4 regions of the Methylobacterium sp. AC690 genome follow, and region 3 is predicted to be linked to each of the others. Evidence: predicted binding sites of a transcription regulator. Region 3 holds the regulator's gene; each other region holds the start of a gene.
The links. Region 3 encodes PhoB, which activates phosphate uptake and scavenging genes when phosphate is short. Its sites were predicted from a motif close to TGTCATNNANCTGTCAT; they were not measured.
Positions count from the first base shown of each region.

Region 1: AC0IY1_RS18225 (Orn/Lys/Arg family decarboxylase) is a predicted target of PhoB. The motif match lies at 1,516-1,532, and genes of this name have one in related genera.
Region 2: AC0IY1_RS25085 (inorganic phosphate transporter) is a predicted target of PhoB. The motif match lies at 2,893-2,909, and genes of this name have one in related genera.
Region 4: AC0IY1_RS19700 (acid phosphatase) is a predicted target of PhoB. The motif match lies at 2,920-2,936, and genes of this name have one in related genera.

Region 1 covers NZ_CEEDOX010000015.1:113,531-118,337, reverse strand. Annotated here, with positions in the region: gene AC0IY1_RS18235 (NupC/NupG family nucleoside CNT transporter) at 1-151, opposite strand, end outside; gene AC0IY1_RS18230 (CorA family divalent cation transporter) at 321-1,454, shown strand; gene AC0IY1_RS18225 (Orn/Lys/Arg family decarboxylase) at 1,580-3,940, shown strand; gene AC0IY1_RS18220 (GNAT family N-acetyltransferase) at 3,940-4,548, shown strand; gene AC0IY1_RS18215 (hypothetical protein) at 4,589-4,804, opposite strand.
Region 2 covers NZ_CEEDOX010000041.1:3,189-7,995, forward strand. Annotated here, with positions in the region: gene AC0IY1_RS25075 (ABC transporter permease) at 1-286, opposite strand, end outside; gene AC0IY1_RS25080 (hypothetical protein) at 456-752, opposite strand; gene AC0IY1_RS25085 (inorganic phosphate transporter) at 984-2,624, opposite strand; gene AC0IY1_RS25090 (GcrA family cell cycle regulator) at 3,093-3,326, shown strand; gene AC0IY1_RS25095 (hypothetical protein) at 3,408-4,001, opposite strand; gene AC0IY1_RS25100 (superoxide dismutase family protein) at 4,331-4,807, shown strand, end outside.
Region 3 covers NZ_CEEDOX010000008.1:33,065-37,871, reverse strand. Annotated here, with positions in the region: gene AC0IY1_RS10945 (SDR family NAD(P)-dependent oxidoreductase) at 1-314, shown strand, start outside; gene AC0IY1_RS10940 (matrixin family metalloprotease) at 407-1,447, shown strand; gene phoB (phosphate regulon transcriptional regulator PhoB) at 1,505-2,209, opposite strand; gene phoU (phosphate signaling complex protein PhoU) at 2,239-2,964, opposite strand; gene pstB (phosphate ABC transporter ATP-binding protein PstB) at 3,051-3,869, opposite strand; gene pstA (phosphate ABC transporter permease PstA) at 3,922-4,807, opposite strand, start outside.
Region 4 covers NZ_CEEDOX010000017.1:109,991-114,797, forward strand. Annotated here, with positions in the region: gene AC0IY1_RS19690 (lipid kinase) at 1-904, shown strand, start outside; gene AC0IY1_RS19695 (TerC family protein) at 1,008-1,757, shown strand; gene AC0IY1_RS19700 (acid phosphatase) at 1,999-2,859, opposite strand; gene AC0IY1_RS19705 (anti-sigma factor family protein) at 3,090-3,884, opposite strand; gene AC0IY1_RS19710 (sigma-70 family RNA polymerase sigma factor) at 3,996-4,616, opposite strand; gene AC0IY1_RS19715 (patatin-like phospholipase family protein) at 4,674-4,807, opposite strand, start outside.

The DNA.
Region 1 (4,807 bases), on a different contig from region 3:
TGAACAGCACCAGGGCTCCCAGCGCCAGCTGCAGCGCCAGGGCCGAGAGCACCACCCGGGGCGAAATCGCCCGGCGGTTGGTGGAGAACAGCACGGCGACGGCCAGCAGCAGGGCGAGGCTCGCGCCCGCGTGAAGAAGCTTCTCGACCATGCCGCCCCGCTGTTCTGCCCTGCGCCGAGCAAGCCCGATGCCGCGGCGTTTGTCGCGGGCGATATCACGTTGTCGACCGGCGCCGGGGGGGAAGCATCGCGGGCGACGGCGTGCCTCTCCGCGCGGTGCCTCTCCGCGCGCCCGTCGACGGGGAGACCAGGATGGGGCCATGGTCCGAGCCGCGGTCCCGACCCGGTTGCCCACGACCGTCACGACACTGTCGCCCACACTTGCGATCCAGCGCCGCGACCGTCGGCGGTTTGCCGGCAACAGGGCCGCCCGCATGCCGCGTCTCCTCTCCGATACCGCCGCCCTGCCGTGTCTGCTCTTCGCGATGGTGTTCGACGCCGCGGGGCGTGGGCGCCTCTGGGAGGGCGGCGAGTTGCCGGAGCCCGTCGCGGAGGGGTTCCTGTGGCTGCATCTCGACCTCGTCGATGCGCGCCTCGACGGACTGATCGCCGCCGGGCGCTTCGGACCGCCGGCGCTCGCCGTCGCCACCTTCGCCCGTGACGGTCACCAGCGCGTGGTGATCGAGGGCACCGATCTCGGCCTCGTGATCGCCGACCGGGCACGCGAGTTCGACGGCCGGATCGCGGATGAGCCGGCCGGACGCCTCCACTGCGTCCTCGGTGCGCAGCGCCTCGTGAGCGGGCGCCGGCACGCCACCGCCGCCGCCGAGGCCGCCCGCGACGCGGTGCTGGCCGGGCGCCGGGTGACGACGCCGGCGGGTCTCCTCGAGATCTTCGTCGCGGGCGTCGCCGCCTCCCTCGACGCCTCCGCGCGGCGCTTCTCCGATGCCCTCGACGCCATCGAGGACCGCATGCTCGACGAGGATCAGCCCGACGATCCCCGGCCCCTGGCGCCGATCCGCCGGCAGACCGTGCGCCAGCACCGCCAGCTGGCGGGCCTGAGCGCGGTCTTCCACCGCCTCGAAGCCGAGACCGAGGAGGCGGACGACGCCCTGCCCGATGCGGTGAAGCGCATGGCTGCCCGGGTGGTCCAGCGCCTCGACTCGCTCCACCGCGACATGCTGGTCCTGTCCGAGCGCAGCCGCCTGCTGCAGGATGAGATCGCCGGGCGCACGGCGGCCGAGACCAACCGCCAGCTCTTCACCCTGTCGATCCTCACCGCGCTGTTCCTGCCGCCGACCCTGGTGACCGGCGTCTTCGGCATGAACACCAAGGGGCTGTTCCTGGGGGAGTTCGAGGACGGCTCGCTCCTCGCCCTGCTCATCTGCGCGGTCGCCGCCCTGGCGGTCTACGGCGTGATCCGCCGACTCGGGCTCGTCAAACGGCGCGGCTGATCGTAAGCCGGCTCTCTGTCGCAGCGCGGGGAGCCTGAAAACACCGCGACCGCCGCAAGATCGTCATCGAAGCGTCACGTCCTGTCGCGAACGGTGCGCCAAACCCCTCTGGGAGCCTTTTCCGCATGGACTTCTTTCGCCGCTTCACCGTCCTGATGTGCGCGCCGAACTTCGACCCGGACGATCTCGAGGGCGTGCGCGTCCAGCAGATCATCGGCTCCGTGGAGAAGCTCGGCTTCGAGGTGGTGCGGGCTCGCCGCGTCGAGGATGCGGCCATCGCGGTCCAGACCGATTCGGCCATCGGCTGCATGGTGGTGGACTGGGGCAAGCGCGGCCTCGACGGCAAGGCCGCGGCGCTGATCAACCTGATGCGCAAGCGCGGGCTGGAGATGCCCATCGTCATCATGGTCCGGCGCAAGCGCCTGGAAGACATCCCCGTCGAGGTGCTGGACTTCATCGACGGGTACATCTTCCTCGCCGAGGAGACCCCGGACTACATCGCCCGCGGCCTGGTGAGCCGGGTGAAGCAATATGCCGAGACCCTGAAGACGCCGTTCTTCGGCGCGCTGGTCGACTATGCCGAGCAGGGCAACCAGCTCTGGACCTGCCCGGGCCACAACGGCGGCATCTTCTACAACCGTTCGCCGATCGGGCGGATCTTCGTCGAGCATCTCGGCGAGGCGGTGTTCCGCGACGATCTCGACAACTCGGTGCTCGACCTCGGCGATCTCCTTGTCCACGAGGGGCCGGCCCTGAAGGCCCAGAAGGAAGCGGCCGTCATCTTCGGGGCGGAGAAGACCTACTTCGTCCTCAACGGCACCTCGGCCTCCAACAAGATCGTGCTCTCGGCCCTGGTCGCCGAGGGCGACCTCGTGCTCTTCGACCGCAACAACCACAAGGCCGCGCATCACGGCGCGCTGTTCCTCGGCGGCGCGATTCCCGTCTTCCTCGAGACCGACCGCAACGCCTATGGGCTGATCGGCCCGATGTACCACGAGGCGCTGGACGAGAAGGCGATCCGCGAGAAGATCCGCACCAACCCGCTGATCACCGACAAGGAGGCCTGGCGGCGCGAGCGGCCGTTCCGCGTCGCGGTGGTCGAGCAGTGCACCTACGACGGCACGATCTACAACGCGCAGATGATCCTCGATAAGATCGGGCATCTCTGCGACTACATCCTCTTCGACGAGGCCTGGGCGGGCTTCATGAAGTTCCACCCGCTCTTCGCCGGCCGCTTCGCCATGGGGCTGAAAGGCCTCGACGAGACCTCGCCGGGCATCATCGCCACGCAGTCGACGCACAAGCAGCTGGCGAGCTTCTCGCAGGCCTCGCAGATCCACACCAAGGACAGCCACATCCGCGGCCAGACCCGGCGCATCGAGCACCGGCGCTTCAACGAGACCTTCCTGGTCCACGCCTCGACCTCGCCGTTCTACCCCCTGTTCGCCTCCCTCGACGTGGGCGCGCAGATGATGAAGGGGCGCTCCGGCGTCGTCCTCTGGGACGATACGATCCGCCTCGGCATCGAGTGGCGCAAGAAGGTCCGGGCCATCCGCCGCGAGTTCGAGGAGAAGGAGGGCGATCCCCTGCGGCGCTGGTTTTTCGATCCCTTCGTGCCGGACACGGTCAAGGGGCCGGACGGCAAGGTGCCGTGGGAGAGCCTCTCCACCGACGAGCTTGCCGGCAACGCGAAGTACTGGGAGCTGACCCCGGGGGCGGACTGGCACGGCTTCACCCACGTGGCGCCGGACTACGCCATGACCGACCCCAACAAGCTCACCGTGCTCACCCCGGGCTTCAACCGGCACACGGGCGCGTATGCCGAGCACGGCGTGCCGGCCCCCATCGTGGCTCAGTATCTTCGTGAAAACCGCATCGTCCCGGAGAAGAACGACCTGAACTCGCTCCTCTTCCTGCTGACCCCGGGCGTCGAATCCTCCAAGGCCGGCACGCTGATCTCCGGCCTCGTGGCCTTCAAGCGCCTGCACGACGACAACGTGCCCCTCGAGGAGGCGATGCCCGAATTCGTGCGGCGCCGGCCCAATCGCTACAAGGGCGTACGCCTGCGCGATCTCTGCGCCGACTTCCACGCCTTCCACCGCGAGCACGGCACCAGCACGCTCCAGCGCAAGCAGTTCGAGCCGGGGCACCTGCCCGAGATGGTGATGACGCCCAAGGAGGCGGTGCAGCAGCTCACCCGCAACAACGTCGATTACGTGCCGATCGCGGAAGCCGAGGGGCGCGTGGCGACGACCTTGCTTCTGGTCTACCCGCCGGGCATCGGCACGGTGCTTCCCGGCGAGCGATTGGACGAGCGGGCCAAACCCATGCTGGACTACTTCAAGATGTTCGAGCGCTCCGCGAACCTGTTCCCGGGCTTCGAGGCCGAGATCCAGGGCGTGTTCCGCGACGTGGATCCGGACGGGACGATCCGGTTCCACACCTATGTCATGCGAGAGCCCCGCGTCATGCGCGAGGGGCGCTGATGGCGGGCTCGTCCGAGAGCGATCCCGACCTCGTCATCCGGCCCTCGTCGGATAGCGACGTGCCGGACATGGTGGACATCTACGCCCACCACATCCGGCGCGGCGTCGGCGATGTCGGGGATTTCGAGGCGGATCCGCTCCATCCCGACGATCTGAAGAAGCGGCGCAAGGCCATGCGCAAGAAGCGCCTGCCGCACCTCGTGGCCGACCGCGACGGGATCGTGGCGGGCTACGCCTACGCGGTGCCGTTCCGCAAGCGTCCGGCCTATCGCTACACCCTCAAGCACTCGATCTACGTCCACCACGAGCACCTGCACGCCGGCATCGGCCGGCGCCTGCTGCCGGCCCTGATCGAGGCCTGCGCCGCGGGCGGCTACCGGCAGATGATCGGCTACATCGATGCGCAGAACGAGGCCTCGCTCCGCCTCCACGAGGCCTGCGGCTTCGTTCGCGTCGGGCTCCTGCCGGCGGTGGGCTACAAGTTCGGGCGCTGGAGCGACAGCGTCATGGTCCAGCGCGCCCTCGGGACGGGATCCACGGACCAGCCCGGCACCTGGACCCGCACCGTGGAGGCGGTGGTGGCGGGGCACGACTGGATCGGAAAGTAGCGCGCTGGCGCCGGGGGCGCCCGCGCGGGGATCCGGACGCCTATTGCTGCGCGCGGTTGATCAGCGCCTGCAGCGCCCGGGCCACCGCCTCGCTGACGTTCTTGCGGTACTTGCGGTGGATCAGCTGGCCGTTGTGATAGATGTCGTGCTCCACGTAGAGCTTCTCGCCGTCCCACCGGACGATGTTGTCGGTCTCGGTGGTCTCCTCGACGCCGAGATCCTCGCGAAAGGTAACGCCCCCGGCTTGCGCAAACATGGC
Region 2 (4,807 bases), on a different contig from region 3:
TCCAGGCGGTCGCCGCTTCGAACCCGCGGAACATGCCGCTGAGGAGACCGAGCGCGATGCCCGCCCCCGCACCGACGCAGAGGCCGGTGACGTAGTGGCTGAGGCTCGACAGCACCGCCTCGCCCCAGACGCCGAGGCGCACCTCGTTGAGGAAGGCGGCCGGGATCGTGCTCGGCGGCGGCAGGAAGGCCGGGTTGATCAGGCCGAGGCGCGGCATCGCCTCCCAGAACAGCAGGAAGGCGAGGAGCCCGGCCGCCGCCAGGGCGGTGGAGCGCAGGGCCATCATGGCCGGTGCCCCGGACGACGGCGGATCGGACCGGAGCGGGGGCGGCGCCGCGGCGGAAGGGGTCTGGGGGTCATCGGGCTCGTGGCTTGTGGCGGCATCGCGGCGCCGGGCGGAGCGGACGCGCGGGGAACGCAGGCGGGGGGAACGCAGGCGGGACGGGTGAGGGCATTCAGGCCCCGCAAGGGGCGGCGTCGCGGGTCGGCGGCCTCGCGAGGAGGGGGTCGAACGCGCGGGAACGGCCGGGCGGGGTGCCGCCGGGGGCCGAGCCGGCGCAGGCGACCAGGCGGTGACGCCCCGCAGGCGTCCCCAGGGCATCGGACGGGCCGACGCGGCGCGCGCGCATGCGGGCGACGCCGCCATCGTCGCTGACGCCGTCAAGGCCCGTGACCGGGTGGTCCGCCGCGAGGAGGGGCCGTGCGAGAGGGTCGCCGATCAGGCCGGCGGTGTCGGTGACGAAGACGCGCATGGAGTCCCTGGCGGCCGTCCGAACCGGATCGAGCCTGTCCCCGACCTACACGCAGCGCCGCGCGACCTCAAGAAAGCGGGGCCCTGCCGGCTCCGGCCATGCGGGAGGCGGCGCCGGAGGGGGGACGAGCGCTCCGCCCGCTTCCATCCCCCGCTTCCATCGCCCGACGGGCATCCGCCCCTCCCATCCATCCGCCCGCCGCGCGACCGGGAGGGCGGGACGCACCTGTCCTCAGAACAGGTGCCGCAGGATGAAGAACAATCCGCCCGCCAGGGTGATGGCCGCCGGCAGGGTCAGCACCCAGGCGAGCGCCATGTTGCGCACGGTGGCGACCTGCAGGCCCGAGCCGTTGGCCGCCATGGTGCCGGCGACGCCGCTCGACAGGATGTGGGTGGTGGAGACGGGCAGGCCGTAGAGCTCGGCCAGCCCGATGGTGCCGGCGGCCACCATCTCGGCCGAGGCGCCCTGGGCGTAGGTGAGGTGGGTCTTGCCGATCCGCTCGCCCACCGTGACGACGATCCGCTTCCAGCCCACCATGGTGCCGAGGCCGAGGGCGAGGGCGACGCAGACCTTCACCCAGGTGGGGATGTAGCGGGTGCCGTCGTTGAGCAGGCCCTCGTAGGCCTTGAGGGTCTTGGCCTCGGCCTCCGGGAAGCCGGCGCCGGCGGCCGGCAGCAGCCGCACCGCGTCGGCGGCGAGGTACATGTCGTTGCGCAGGTTGGGGGTCGCGGCGGCCGGCACCTGGCGGATCGTACCGTGGCGCTGCACCGAGGCGGCGATGTCGTCCGAGAGGGCAGCCAGCGCCGCGTAGACGGCGGGGGTGTTCAGCGCCTTGGTGCGCAGGGCCTCGCTGACCTGCCCGCGGGCAGCCGCGGCATCGGGACGGGCCGCGCCCGCGGCCCGGGCGGCGAACACCGCGCTGGCGTCCCGCGACTGCTGCACGAAGACCGGCGTCATGTCGTCCGACATGGTGCGGTTCAGGGCATAGGCGGTGGGGGCGGCGCCGATCAGGATCAGCATGATCAGGCCCATGCCCTTCTGGCCGTCGTTGCCGCCGTGGAAGAACGACACCAGGGTGCAGGTGAGGATGAGGAGGCCGCGGATCCAGAGCGGGGGCGGGGCCTCACCCGCGGGGGCCTCGTAGAGGTCCCGGCGCCGGACCACCGCCTTCATGACCAGCAGCAGCAGGGCCGCCAGGACGAAGCCGAGGACGGGGGAGAACAGCAGCCCCTCCAGCACCTTCACGGCCTGTCCCCACTCGACGCCGGAGGTGCCCTGGCCCTCGGGCGCCATCAGCTGGTTGGCGAGGCCGACGCCGATCACCGAGCCGATCAGGGCGTGGGAGGAGGAGTTCGGCAGGCCCAGCGCCCAGGTGCCGAGGTTCCACAGGATCGCGGCGATCAGCAGCGCGAAGATCATCGCATAGCCGGCGGAGGAGCCGACCTGCAGGATCAGTTCCACCGGCAGCAGGGTGACGATGGCGTAGGCCACCGCGCCGGAGGACAGCATGACGCCGAGGAAGTTGAAGGCGCCGGACCAGATCACCGCCACCACCGGCGGCAGCGCGTGGGTGTAGATCACCGTCGCCACCGCGTTGGCGGTGTCGTGGAAGCCGTTCACGAACTCGAAGGCCAGGGCGATCAGGAGGGCCAGGGCCAGGAGGGCGAAGGCCCCGATCGCGAGCGGCGTCTCGCCGACCGCGTTCATGTCGTGGACCAGGCTGTAGCCCGCATAGGCGAGGCCGCCCAGGAGGACGAGGGCGAAGGCCACGAGTCCCGAGACGTGGATGCTGCCGTCGAGGTTCGGGCCGGGGCGGCGGCCCGGCTCCGCCTGCGGCGGCGGGCGAAGTCCGGGGGCGATCGCATCAGCCATGATTTCGGCCATGATTGGGGTCTCCCGACAGGGCGATCGCCGCGGCGGGTCGATCCCGGCACGATCCCCGCACATCCCGGCTGTATGACGGTCCTGTCTCAGGACGATGACAGCCACGGGCCTCCTGGCATTGGCCGGGATGAAACCCATCTGTGATTCGTAATGGCCGCCGAAGCAGCCTGGAGCCCCTTAAGCAAGCGGCCCGAAACCTGTGCGCTGCAACACACGCATGCGTCAGCACTTGTTTGCCGAGGGGCAAACCCCAGATATAACAGCATCATGACGCTGTCGCGTCCGGTTTGGCCGCGCTTCCGACCTGCTCAAGGTCCGCGATTCTTCCCATTCATGTCCGCGGGTCGCCCGCTGTGTCCATGCAGGGGAGAGGCCCTCCCGAAGGCGACACGCTCCCGATCCGTCACACTCCGCTGGGCCCCGCCCGCGAAAGCCAGTCCGCGAGTCATCCGATCCATGAACCAGCTTGTCCGCATGTCACAGGTCGGCGAGGCCGATGCCATCGCCGAGCCCTCCGCCGAGCTGCGGGTGCCGTTCGCGCAGTCCGGTGCCTTCGTGTGCAAATTCATCATCGGCGAGCCCAACGACCGCGCCGTCTGCTGCGGCGCCCCGGCGCCCGACGGCAAGAGCTGGTGCGCCTTCCACCGTCGCATCGTATTCGAGCCGGCCCGGCCCGGCCGCCTGCGCTGATCCGGAGACCCTCGATCGCACGCTGACCCCAACCCCGCCGGCCCCCCCGGCGGGGTTTTCGTTTGCGGCGCCGAGCGAGTCCTAGTCCTCGCTCTCCTCCTCGTAGGGGCGATAGGTGCGCAGGCGCCGGCCATCGGGGAACTCGACGCTGCGGGACCGCACCACGAGGTAGCCGGCCTCCTGGGCCTGGCGGATCCGGCGGGCCCGGTCGTCCTCGTACACGAACGGACCGGTCGGTTCCGGGACGACGCCGTAGCTGTAGCGAATCACCGGCGGCCGCGTCGTCACGCGCCGGACGACGGGGTCCCGGTGCTCCTGGACCCGCGCCACCGTCCGGACGGCAGGACGACGCGACGGGGACGCCGCCGGGCGCGCGACCCGCACGCGTGCTTCGGTATTCCCACGCGCACGCGTCTCGCGCGCGCTCTTCGGCGTCCGGACCGCCGCATGCGTCGAGCGCCGGGTTTCGGCAGGCGCCGCCGACGGCTTGGGCGCCTCCGGGGTCGCCGCGGGCGTGGTGACCGGGGATGTGGACTCGGCGGTCCCCCGGGGTGGTGGGTCGGTCCAGGTCCGGCCGGATGCGGATGACGGCGGCGTCTGCGCGTGGGCCAGGGCGGGCAGGAGACCCAGCACCAGAGCGAGGAACCCGAGGCGGCGAGGGGCGGCGAACGTCATGGGAACCTCCCAACGAGTCTTACGCTGCAGTCAATGTTAATGCCGCGCCAAGATCTGCGGTCCATCCACCAGCGGAGACTTGGTGAATCAGGCGCCGAGATTGGCCCCGTGACCGGAAACTTAGCGAAACCTTAAGAGTTCGTCCACGGACCGCAACCATCGGGGTGCCGCAGGACACAGCTGTTCGCGCCGGCCCGGGGGGCCGGCATCTGGCCTCACCGGTCCAGGCATGGGAAAGGTCGGGCCGCCCGGCATTGCCGTGGAGCGCCCCGCGACCATCTTCGTTGACGCTCCACCGGCGTACCCGGCGTGGAGAGGAGAGCCATTTCATGAGACGACTTCCGTCGGTCCTTGCCCTCGCGGCCAGCACGGCCTTCGCCGCCCAGGCGGCCCTCGCGCAGACCGCCCCGGCGGCGCCCGCGGAGGCAGCGCCCCCCGCGGCCCCGCAGACCTTCGAGAGCCCGATTCAGAACGGGAAGGGCGAGCCCATCGGCAAGATCATGATCCGTGACGGCGCGAGTTCCCTGGTCATGCGCGTGACGATCCAGCCCGGCGGCCTGCCCCCCGGCTGGCACGGCATCCACTTCCACGCCGTGGGCGATTGCTCGGACACCGCGAAGTTCGAGAAGTCGAAGGCCCACGTGAACCACGACCAGAGCAAGCACGGCCTGCTCAATCCGGAGGGTCCGGACGAGGGCGACCTGCCGAACGTCTTCGCCAATGCCGACGGATCGGTGAACGCGGAGGTGTCGAGCGAGACGCCGCTGACCGGCGAGGGCGCTCTCAAGGACGGCGACGGCTCGGCC
Region 3 (4,807 bases):
GACTCGCCGAGACGGTGTCGGGCAGCGGCGTCACCGTGAACAGCGTGCTGCCGGGGCCGACCCTGTCGGAGGGCGTCGCCGAGTTCATGAAGAGCATGGCCCAGGGGCAGGACGGCGGAGCCGGGGGCGAGGTCGACCTCGACGCCGCCGGAAGGGCTTTCGTGGCCGAGCACCGCCCGACCTCGCTGATCGGTCGTCTCGCCACCGTCGAGGAGGTGGCCAGCATGGTCGCCTACCTCTGCAGCCCGGCCGCCAGCGCCACCAGCGGCGCGGCCCTCCGGGTCGATGGCGGCGTGGTGCGCAGCATCGTCTGAGGACGCGCCGCCCGGTGCGCGGCGGCGGGTGCGGTAAGGATTTCGCAACCTCTGCCGCCGACCCTGGCCCGAAGAGACGGGAGGGCCAAGCGATGGGGGATTATGCGCTGGAAGGTCCGCGCTGGGGCACGGGCGCGGCGGGCACGAGCGGCGGTACCGTCACCTGGGCCGTCGACGGCACGATTCCCACCAGCTTCGTGAGCCTTCTCCAGGCCGCCTTCGCCACCTGGGCGGCGGCCGCCAACATCGCGTTCCAGCAGGTGGCCACGACGGCCAGCGCCCAGATCGACGTCACCCTCGGGGGAATCGACGGGCTCGGCAACACCCTGGGCTATGCCCATTATACCTATAGCGGCCAGCGCATGCAGTCGGTGGAGATCACCTTCGACAGCGGCGAGGGCTGGCACGCCGCCTCCGGCGGGCGGGTGGTCAGCACCCAGAACGTCGATCTCTCCCTGGTGGCGCTGCACGAGATCGGCCACGCGCTCGGCCTCGATCACTACAACACCAAGCCCGAGGTGATGAACGCCATCCTCAACACCAGCATCAAGACCCTGGCGGCCGGCGACCTCGCCGGAATCCAGGCCCTGTACGGCGCGCCGAGCGCTCCGGTGGTGGCCGTGGCCGCACCGTCGAGCCCGGTCGCCGCCTCCACCGCCCCGGCGGTCACGGCGGTGTACCGGTTCTACGACACCCATACGGGGGATCACTTCTACACGACGAGCACCGCCGAGAAGGCGCAGATCCAGCAGACGCTGCCGTGGTTCAACTACGAGGGCACTGCCTGGGCGGCCCCGGCCAAGGGCGCCGACACGGTGGACGTGTTCCGGTTCTTCGACACGGTCTCCAACGCCCACTTCTTCACGACAAGCGTGTCCGAGCGGGACCAGGTCCTGAAGACCGCGCCGAGCTACAAGTACGAGGGCGTGGCCTTCGAGGCCTACGCCGATGCCAGCGCCCCCGGCGGCCTGACCCTGGAGCGCTTCTACAACACCCAGACCGGCCAGCATCACTTCGCCGGCAGCGCCGAGGAGGCCAACGGCATCAATCACGGCGTCGCGGGTCCGGGCTGGGTCGACGAGGGCAAGGCCTTCACCGTCCACCTGCCCACCGACACGATGATGTTCGCCTGAGCGGCGGGGCCGGCCACTCGGCTCGGCGACTTGGCTCAGCCCAGCGACTCGGCCCGGCTACTCGGCTTCGGTCTCGAACATCTCGTCGAAGGAATAGCCCGAGCCGCGCACGGTGCGGATCGGGTCGCTCTGGCGCGGGCGGTTCAGGGCTTTGCGCAGGCGCCCGACATGGACGTCGACGGTGCGCTCGTCGATGTAGACGTCGTGGCCCCAGACGCCGTCGAGGAGCTGCTCGCGGGAGAACACCCGGCCGGGGCTCTGCATCAGGAACTCGAGGAGCTTGAACTCGGTCGGCCCGAGATGGATCTCGCGGCCCTCCCGGCGGATGCGGTGGCTGACCCGGTCGAGCTCGATGTCGCCGGCCACCAGCAGGTTGGCGACGTGGGCGGGCTTGGCCCGGCGCAGCAGGGCGCGGACCCGGGCGAGGAGCTCGGGCACCGAGAACGGCTTGACGATGTAGTCGTCGGCGCCGGTTCCCAGGCCGCGGATGCGGTCGCCCTCCTCGCCCCGCGCCGTCAGCATGATGACCGGCAGCCGCTCGGTTTCGCGCCGGGCGCGGATACGGCGGCAGAGCTCGATCCCCGACAGGGCGGGCAGCATCCAGTCGAGCAGGACGAGGTCGGGCACCTGCTCCTGCAGGCGCAGGTCCGCCTCGTCGCCGCGGGCGGCCGAGTCGACGATGAACCCCTCGGCCTCGAGGTTGTAGCGGAGGAGAAGGGTCAGGGCCTCCTCGTCCTCGACGATCAGGATACGCGTACTCATCGTGCGCTTTCGATCAGACCGGCACGGGGTCAGGCCGCGCCGGGCATGTCCACGGTGGCGTAGTTGGAGGCGTCGTTCTTCGGGCGCTCGCGCTCGGCCAGCAGGTTCTCGCCGGTGACGAGGTAGTGGATCGTCTCGGCGATGTTGGTGGTGTGGTCGCCGATGCGCTCGATGTTCTTGGCCACGAACAGGAGGTGCGTGCAGAACGAGATGTTGCGCGGATCCTCCATCATGTAGGTCAGGAGCTCGCGGAACAGGGAATTGTAGAGGGCGTCGATGGCGTCGTCGCGCTCCCAGACGCCGAGGGCCGCCTTGATGTCGCGGCTGGCATAGGCGTCGAGGACGTCCTTGAGCTGCTCCTGCACCAGGTCGCTCATGTGCTGGACGCCGATGACGATCTTCTGCGGCTGGATCTGGTCGGCGATCGCCACGACGCGCTTGGCGACGTTCTTGGCGAGGTCGCCGATGCGCTCGAGATCGTTCGACACCCGGATCGCCGTCACGGTCTCGCGCAGGTCGATGGCCAGGGGCTGGCGCCGGGCGATGAGCAGGATCGCCCGCTCCTCGATCTCGCGCTGCAGGGTGTCGAGGCGGGTGTCGGCGGCGATCACCGCCTGGGCCAGGGGCGCGTCGCGGCGCACCAGGGCCTCGCCGGCCTCGGTCATCATCTTCTCGGCGATGCCGCCCATCTCGGAGATCGAGCGGCGCAGGTCCTCAAGGTCCGTATCGTAGGATTTGACGATGTGGTCGGGCATGGGTCTCGCTCCTCGATCGGGCCCGCCTGTCCGGTGCCCGCCCTGGCGGTGATGTGGGGCGCGGGCCGATCCCGGCCGGCGGAGGATCAGCCGAAGCGGCCGGTGATGTAGTCCTGCGTCTGGCGCTTCTCCGGGTTCATGAAGATGCGCGTCGTCGGGCCGAATTCCACCAGCTCGCCGAGATACATGAAGGCGGTGAACTGCGAGATGCGCGCCGCCTGCTGCATGTTGTGCGTGACGATGACGATGGTGAATTCCGAGCGCAGCTGCTCGATCAGCTCCTCGATGCGGCCGGTGGAGATCGGGTCGAGGGCCGAGGTCGGCTCGTCGAACAGGATCACCTCGGGGCGCTGGGCCACCGTGCGGGCGATGCAGAGGCGCTGCTGCTGGCCGCCCGAGAGGCCCATGCCGGACTGCTTGAGCTTGTCCTTCACCTCGTCCCAGAGGGCGGCCTTGCGCAGGGATTCCTCGACGCGCACGTCGAGGTCGGCCTTGGGCAGCTTCTCGTAGAGGCGCAGGCCGAAGGCGACGTTGTCGTAGATCGACATTGGGAACGGGGTCGGCTTCTGGAACACCATGCCGATGCGCGAGCGCAGCTCGTTGAGGTCGACCTTGGAATCCAGCACGTTCTGGCCGTCGAGGAGGATCTCCCCTTCCGCGCGCTGGTCCGGATAGAGGCTGTAGATCCGGTTGAAAGTGCGCAGCAGGGTGGACTTGCCGCAGCCCGACGGGCCGATCAGCGCCGTGACCTGGCGGTCGTGGAAGTTGAGGTTGACCGACTTCAGGCCGTGGAAGCTGCCGTAATAGAAGTTCAGGTCCTTGACGGCGATGCGGACCGGTGAGGACTCGTCGGCCTTGTGGCGTCCGGTGAGCTGCGCGGACGTGATCCCGGGGGCGGCGTTCATCGGTTCAAGATCCTATCAGTCGAAGGAGCGGGGACAGGCGGCGCGCGGGTGGTCAGCGCGACCGCTCGGTCTTGATGACGAAGCGGGCCACGATCGAGAGGGCGAGGATCGTGACGGTGATCAGGAGGGCGCCGGCCCAGGCGAGCTGCTGCCAGTTCGCATAGGGCGAGAGGGCGAACTGGTAGATCATCACGGGCAGGTTCGGCACGCCGCCCATCAGGTTGGGGGCGAACCAGCTGTTGTTGTTGAGCGCGGTGAAGAGCAGCGGCGCGGTCTCGCCGGCGATGCGGGCCAGCGCCAGGATGATGCCCGTGACGATGCCGGCGCTGGCGCCGCGCCAGGTGATGCTCTTGATGACGATCGACGGCGGGGCGCCCAGGGCCGCGCCGGCCTCGCGCAGGGTCGAGGGCACGAGGCGTAGCATGTCCTCGGTGGTGCGCACGATCACCGGCGTCGCGATGATGGCCAGCGCCACCGCGCCGGCCCAGCCCGAGTAGGAGCCCATCGGGCGCACCATCAGCGTGTACACGAACAGGCCGATGAGGATCGACGGCGCCGAGAGCAGGATGTCGTTGAGGAAGCGGATGACGTCGGCGACCTTCGAGTTGCGGCCGTACTCGGCCAGGAACGTCCCCGCCATCACGCCCACGGGCGTCGCCACCAGGATGGCCAGGAGGGTCATCACCAGGCTGCCGAGGATCGCGTTGGCGATGCCGCCGCCCTCGGAGCCGGGCCCCGGCGTCGGGGCGGTGAAGAGGGTCGGCGAGAAGCCCTGGATGCCCTCGACCACCAGCATGAACAGGATCGAGCCGAGCACGACGATGCCCACCAGCGTGGCGATCGTGCTCGCCAGGATCAGCGCCCGGTCGGCGATCCGGCGACCGGAACGGACCCGGCTGACCCGGACCGGGGCGGCGGTGGTGGCGAGGGGGTTCGCG
Region 4 (4,807 bases), on a different contig from region 3:
GGCGCTCCTCCTCGTCAATCCGAAGGCCCGCAACGGCAGCTTCTCCCTCGACGAGGTTCGTGACGTCCTGCGTGCCGGGGGGATCGAACCCTTCGAGCCGCCAGGTGACGCCGACTGCACTGCCGTCATCAAGCGCCACGCGCAGGGTTGCGATCTCGTCATCCTCGGCGGCGGCGACGGCACCCTCAACGCAGCCGCCCCTGCTTTGGTCGAGACAGGATTGCCCCTGGGCATCCTGCCCCTCGGCACGGCGAACGACCTCGCCCGCTCCCTCGGCCTCCCGGTCGACCCGGTGGAGGCCGCTCGCCTCATCACCAGCGCGGAGGCGCGTCCGGCCGATCTCGGCTGTGTCAACGGACACTACTACTTCAACGTCGCCAGCATCGGCTTCTCGGCGGATCTGGCCGGCGACCTCACGGCAGAATCGAAGAAGACTTGGGGCACCCTCGGCTACGGCATCGCGGCGGTTCGCGTGCTGCGGCGAATGCGGCCCTTCACCGTCTACATCGAGCATGATGGTCAGACCGAAACGGTACGCACCATCCAGGTCTCGGTGGGCAATGGGCGTCACTACGGCGGTGGCATGACCGTGGAGGAGACGGCCACCGTCGATGACGGCAAGCTCGACTTCTACAGCCTAGAGGTCGCCCATTGGTGGCGGCTGCTGATGCTCCTGCCGTCCCTGCGCAGAGGCACCCAGGGCAAGGCGGCCGACGTGCGAGCCTTCAGCACCACCGAGATCGTGGTGAAGACCAAGAAGCCGCGCCCCGTGAACACCGACGGCGAATTGTCGACCTACACGCCGGCCCATTTCAAGGTCGTGCCGAAGGCGGTGCGGATCTTCAGCCCGGCGCCGGCCGACCGGCCGGGTGTTGTGGCGAGCAGCCCCGGCCTGACGGCCTGACCGAGCCGAATCCGGGGCCGGGACCGGCCCCGTCCCTCTTCATCCCCGCTCACGACGCGACGCCGTTCGGGGGAGCGGCCCTGACTGACTCGACGAGGCCACCGTGGACAGCCTGCTTCAACTCGCCAGCGACCCGACCGCCTGGGCGGCCCTCGCCACCCTGGTGGTGATGGAGGTCGTGCTCGGCATCGACAACCTCATCTTCATCTCGATCCTGACCAACAAGCTTCCGCCCGAGCACCAGCAGAAGGCGCGACGCATCGGCATCGGCCTCGCGCTGATCCTGCGCCTCGGCCTCCTCGCCACCATCGCGTACATCGTCGCCCTGACGCAGCCGGTCTTCGAGGTGTTCGGCAAGGGCTTCTCCTGGCGCGATCTCATTCTCATCGCCGGTGGCCTCTTCCTGCTGTGGAAGGCTACGAAGGAGATCCACCACACCGTCGATCCGGAGCCGGAAACGCCCGGGAGCAGCGCCGTGCGGCTCGGCTTCGCCGCGGCTATCGGCCAGATCCTCGTCCTCGACCTCGTCTTCTCCATCGACAGCATCATCACGGCGGTCGGCATGACGGAGCACGTGCCCATCATGGTGATCGCCGTCGTCACCGCCGTGACCGTGATGCTGCTGGCCGCCGATCCACTGTCGCGGTTCATCGCCGTCAACCCAACGGTGGTGATGCTGGCGCTGGGCTTCCTCATCATGATCGGCATGACGCTGATCGCCGAGGGCTTCGGTGCTCACGTGCCGAAGGGCTACATCTACACCGCCATGGCTTTCTCGGCGGGCGTCGAGGGGCTGAACATGCTGGCCCGGCGCCGCAGGCGTACCCAGACCGGAACGGTGACGAAATCCTGAGGAAACATCGTTAACGTTTCACGGGAAAACTCTCGGCGCGGTCCGACCGGGCGATCGGCCGGACCGCGACTTCTTCGTTGCCGCAGGCGTTTGGCGGGTCGCCGGAAAGGCCGTTCCTCAAAGGTGGATCACACGCTTCTCCCAGGAGACCAGTCTCCTCCCTCGATGTCGGGGCCAGCGCAGGACGCCGTGAGGCTGACCCGTCCGGTGGAAGGACTGAACGTAGTGGCGAAGGGACTGCCTACAGGATCGGCTCGCGGGCTGCGGCCTCCTCACGGGCGCAGACGGCTTGGTCGGGAGCCTGACCACCGGCCGTCCTAAGCTTGCCGAGCTCGATGCGCGCTTTGTCGAGGTCGGCTCGGAAGCCGGCATCGCCCTGCAAGGCGGCAAAGACGGCGCTGGCAGCCGTGCGCCCGGCCTCGATATCGCTGGCCCAATGCAAACCGCAGACGACACGGCTCTCGCCGTACGAGCGGGCACGGACGAAGAACTGCGTCGTCTTCTCCGGCATCAGCGCCGCCATGATCGCTGCGTAGGTCCAGGCCTGGGTCGCATGGCTCGAGGGGAAGCTGAAGGCATTGCCCAGCTCAGAGGTCCGCACGACGCAGATCTCCGCATCGTTGCCGACGAAGGGACGCAAGCGGCGGTAATGCATCTTCGGACCGCGCGTGGCCTGAGCAATGTCGAGACGCGCGCGTTCCAGAAGGGTCATCAGGGCAGGCGCCCGAGATTGCTCGATGCGCTGGCCGATGACGCAGGCGAAATCGTCGAGGATCGCCGAGGCACCATCGGCGACATCGGTAGTAGCCAGGGTCCAGCGCGGCGTTCCCTTGAGGGACCGGGTGGCGACGAACGCGGCCTTGTCCGCCGCCTCGGCTGCCGACTGACCCCGTGGCGGGGCCCCGAGGATCGCCACGGTGTCGGGCGCCTGCGCGTCGGACAGGTAGGGGACCCGGGCTGCCTTGCCGGGTGTCAGGGGCGTGGCACCGACGGCGGGGGACGAGGTCGGTTTCTGCACAGTCTCCTCCGCCAGAACCGAGATCGGAGCGATCCCTGCCGGTAGGGCAACGAGGAACATCAGTGTCTGGAACAGGCGGGCCATCGGCGTCTCGACGTCAGAGGTCAGCACAGAGCAGGTGCCATTGGAGTATAGGGCTTCTATACAACAGGCCTATGGCACGGTTCGTCTGAACGCTGACGAAATCGCCTTGGATGTTTCCTTCAGACCCTCGGAAAATGCTGGACGAGGGAACGATCAGGCTTGGCCGTCCTGCATCGACCAGGAGGTCGAGGCGCCGGACGATGCCGGCGCCGGACCAGCGCGACGATCGCTCAGAGCTTCGTCGCGGACCGGCCGGCGAGACTGCGCGCCGCAGATTCGAGGCCGGCATGGTCGCGGCCTCCGCTGAGGGCGTAGGCCGAGTGGCCGGCGGTCCAGTAGGCCGTCTCGCCGTCGCCGGGACGCGTCACTTCGCTCGGGGCGACGTGGCCGTCGAGGCTGCGGGTGGCGAACAGGGAGAGCTCGCCGAGCGTGCCGGCGTCGATCATCACCTCGATGCCCGTGCCGTTGCGGGCCGGCACGATCTGCACGTCGCGCACCGTCCAGTCCGCCGGAAGGTCAGGCAGCGCGATGCCGGTGGCGACGGCGATGCCGGCGCGGTCATAGGCCTGAGCCTGATCGCCCCGTTGCGCCGCGATGCGGGCGCGAACCTGGGCCGCCTCGCGGGCATGGCGGGCATCGGCCACCAGGGCCGGATCGACGGGGGAAGCGAACGTGTCGGGCACGCCGAGGAAAGGCCCGTCGGAATGGGCCAGCCAGCCGGTGCCGACAAGGAGCGCGATCACCGCGGCACGGCGCAGGCGGTCGCCGAACCGGCGCCAGGCCAAGGTCCGGTCCAGGCGCCGTGCAGCCGCCCGGTTACGCTCGGGTCCGGAGCCGGGATGGATCGCGAAGGCCTGCCGGAGCGCGTCACGGTCATGCAGTTCGGCCATGATCTGCGCGGCGGTCTCGGGGTTGCGCGCCAAGTGGGCCTCCACGTCGAGGCGGCGCATCCCGTCGAGCTGGCCATCCACGAAGGCGGTGAGGTCATTCTCTGTGATCGGATCGATCATCGCGGTCTGGTCCATGGCGTCGGCTCCGGTCGGATACAGGGGGCGCGTCCCCGGACAAGGAGTCCCGGCCGCGCTGAGGACGGATCGGCCTGGGGATGGCGCTCCGTCCTGGTCTTCAAAAACGTCTCAGGTGTCGCCGACGGCGCGGCCTGTTCGGAGCGAGGCGTCATCGTCGCCCTGGGCGACCAGGCGCAAGCGTGGCCGCTCTGCCGCGAGGCGCTGGCGCCGTTCGGCCACACCGCTCCCCTGGCGCTCGCCTTCCTCGAAGGCGCGCAGGGCGGCGCGGCCCCGACCGAGGCGCGACATCAGCGTGCCGATGGGAATGCCGAGGACGGCCGCCGCATCCGCATAGGCCATGCCTTCCAGGGTGACGAGGTGGAGGGCGGCGCGCTGCTCTTCCGGCAGCGTGAGGAAGGCGCGCCGGATCTGCGCGAGGCGTACCTGGGCCTCCTGGGCCGGGGGCGCCATCTCCTCGCTCATCTGCACGAGCGTGTCGGCGTGGCGGGCCTCGACCCGCTTCCGGCGCTGCTCGTCGATGAAGACGTTGTGCAGCACCGTCATCATCCAGGTGCGCAGGTTGGTGTTCGGCCGCGCCGCCTGGCCCGATTCCAGGGCCCGCACCAGAGCATCGTGTACGAGGTCATCGGCCCGCAGCGTATCGCGCGTCAGGGCCCGCGCGTAGCGCCGGAGGGGCACGAGCAGGTCGACGATGGCGGTGGGGCCGGGCCGGTTCGGTTCGGTCGTCATAAGAGCATCAACGCATGAGCCGCTGCTCTTAATCCAGCTGCGGTGTGCGCAAGCGCATCAGCGGTAGGTCGCCTCCAGATCGAGGGTGCAGGTTCGGCCGATCTGTTCGTAATTCTCGGCGATCCAGGCCTGCGCCGCGCCACGACCCTTGTCCCGCAGACGCTCGAACACCCGCCAGCGGGCATCGAGGC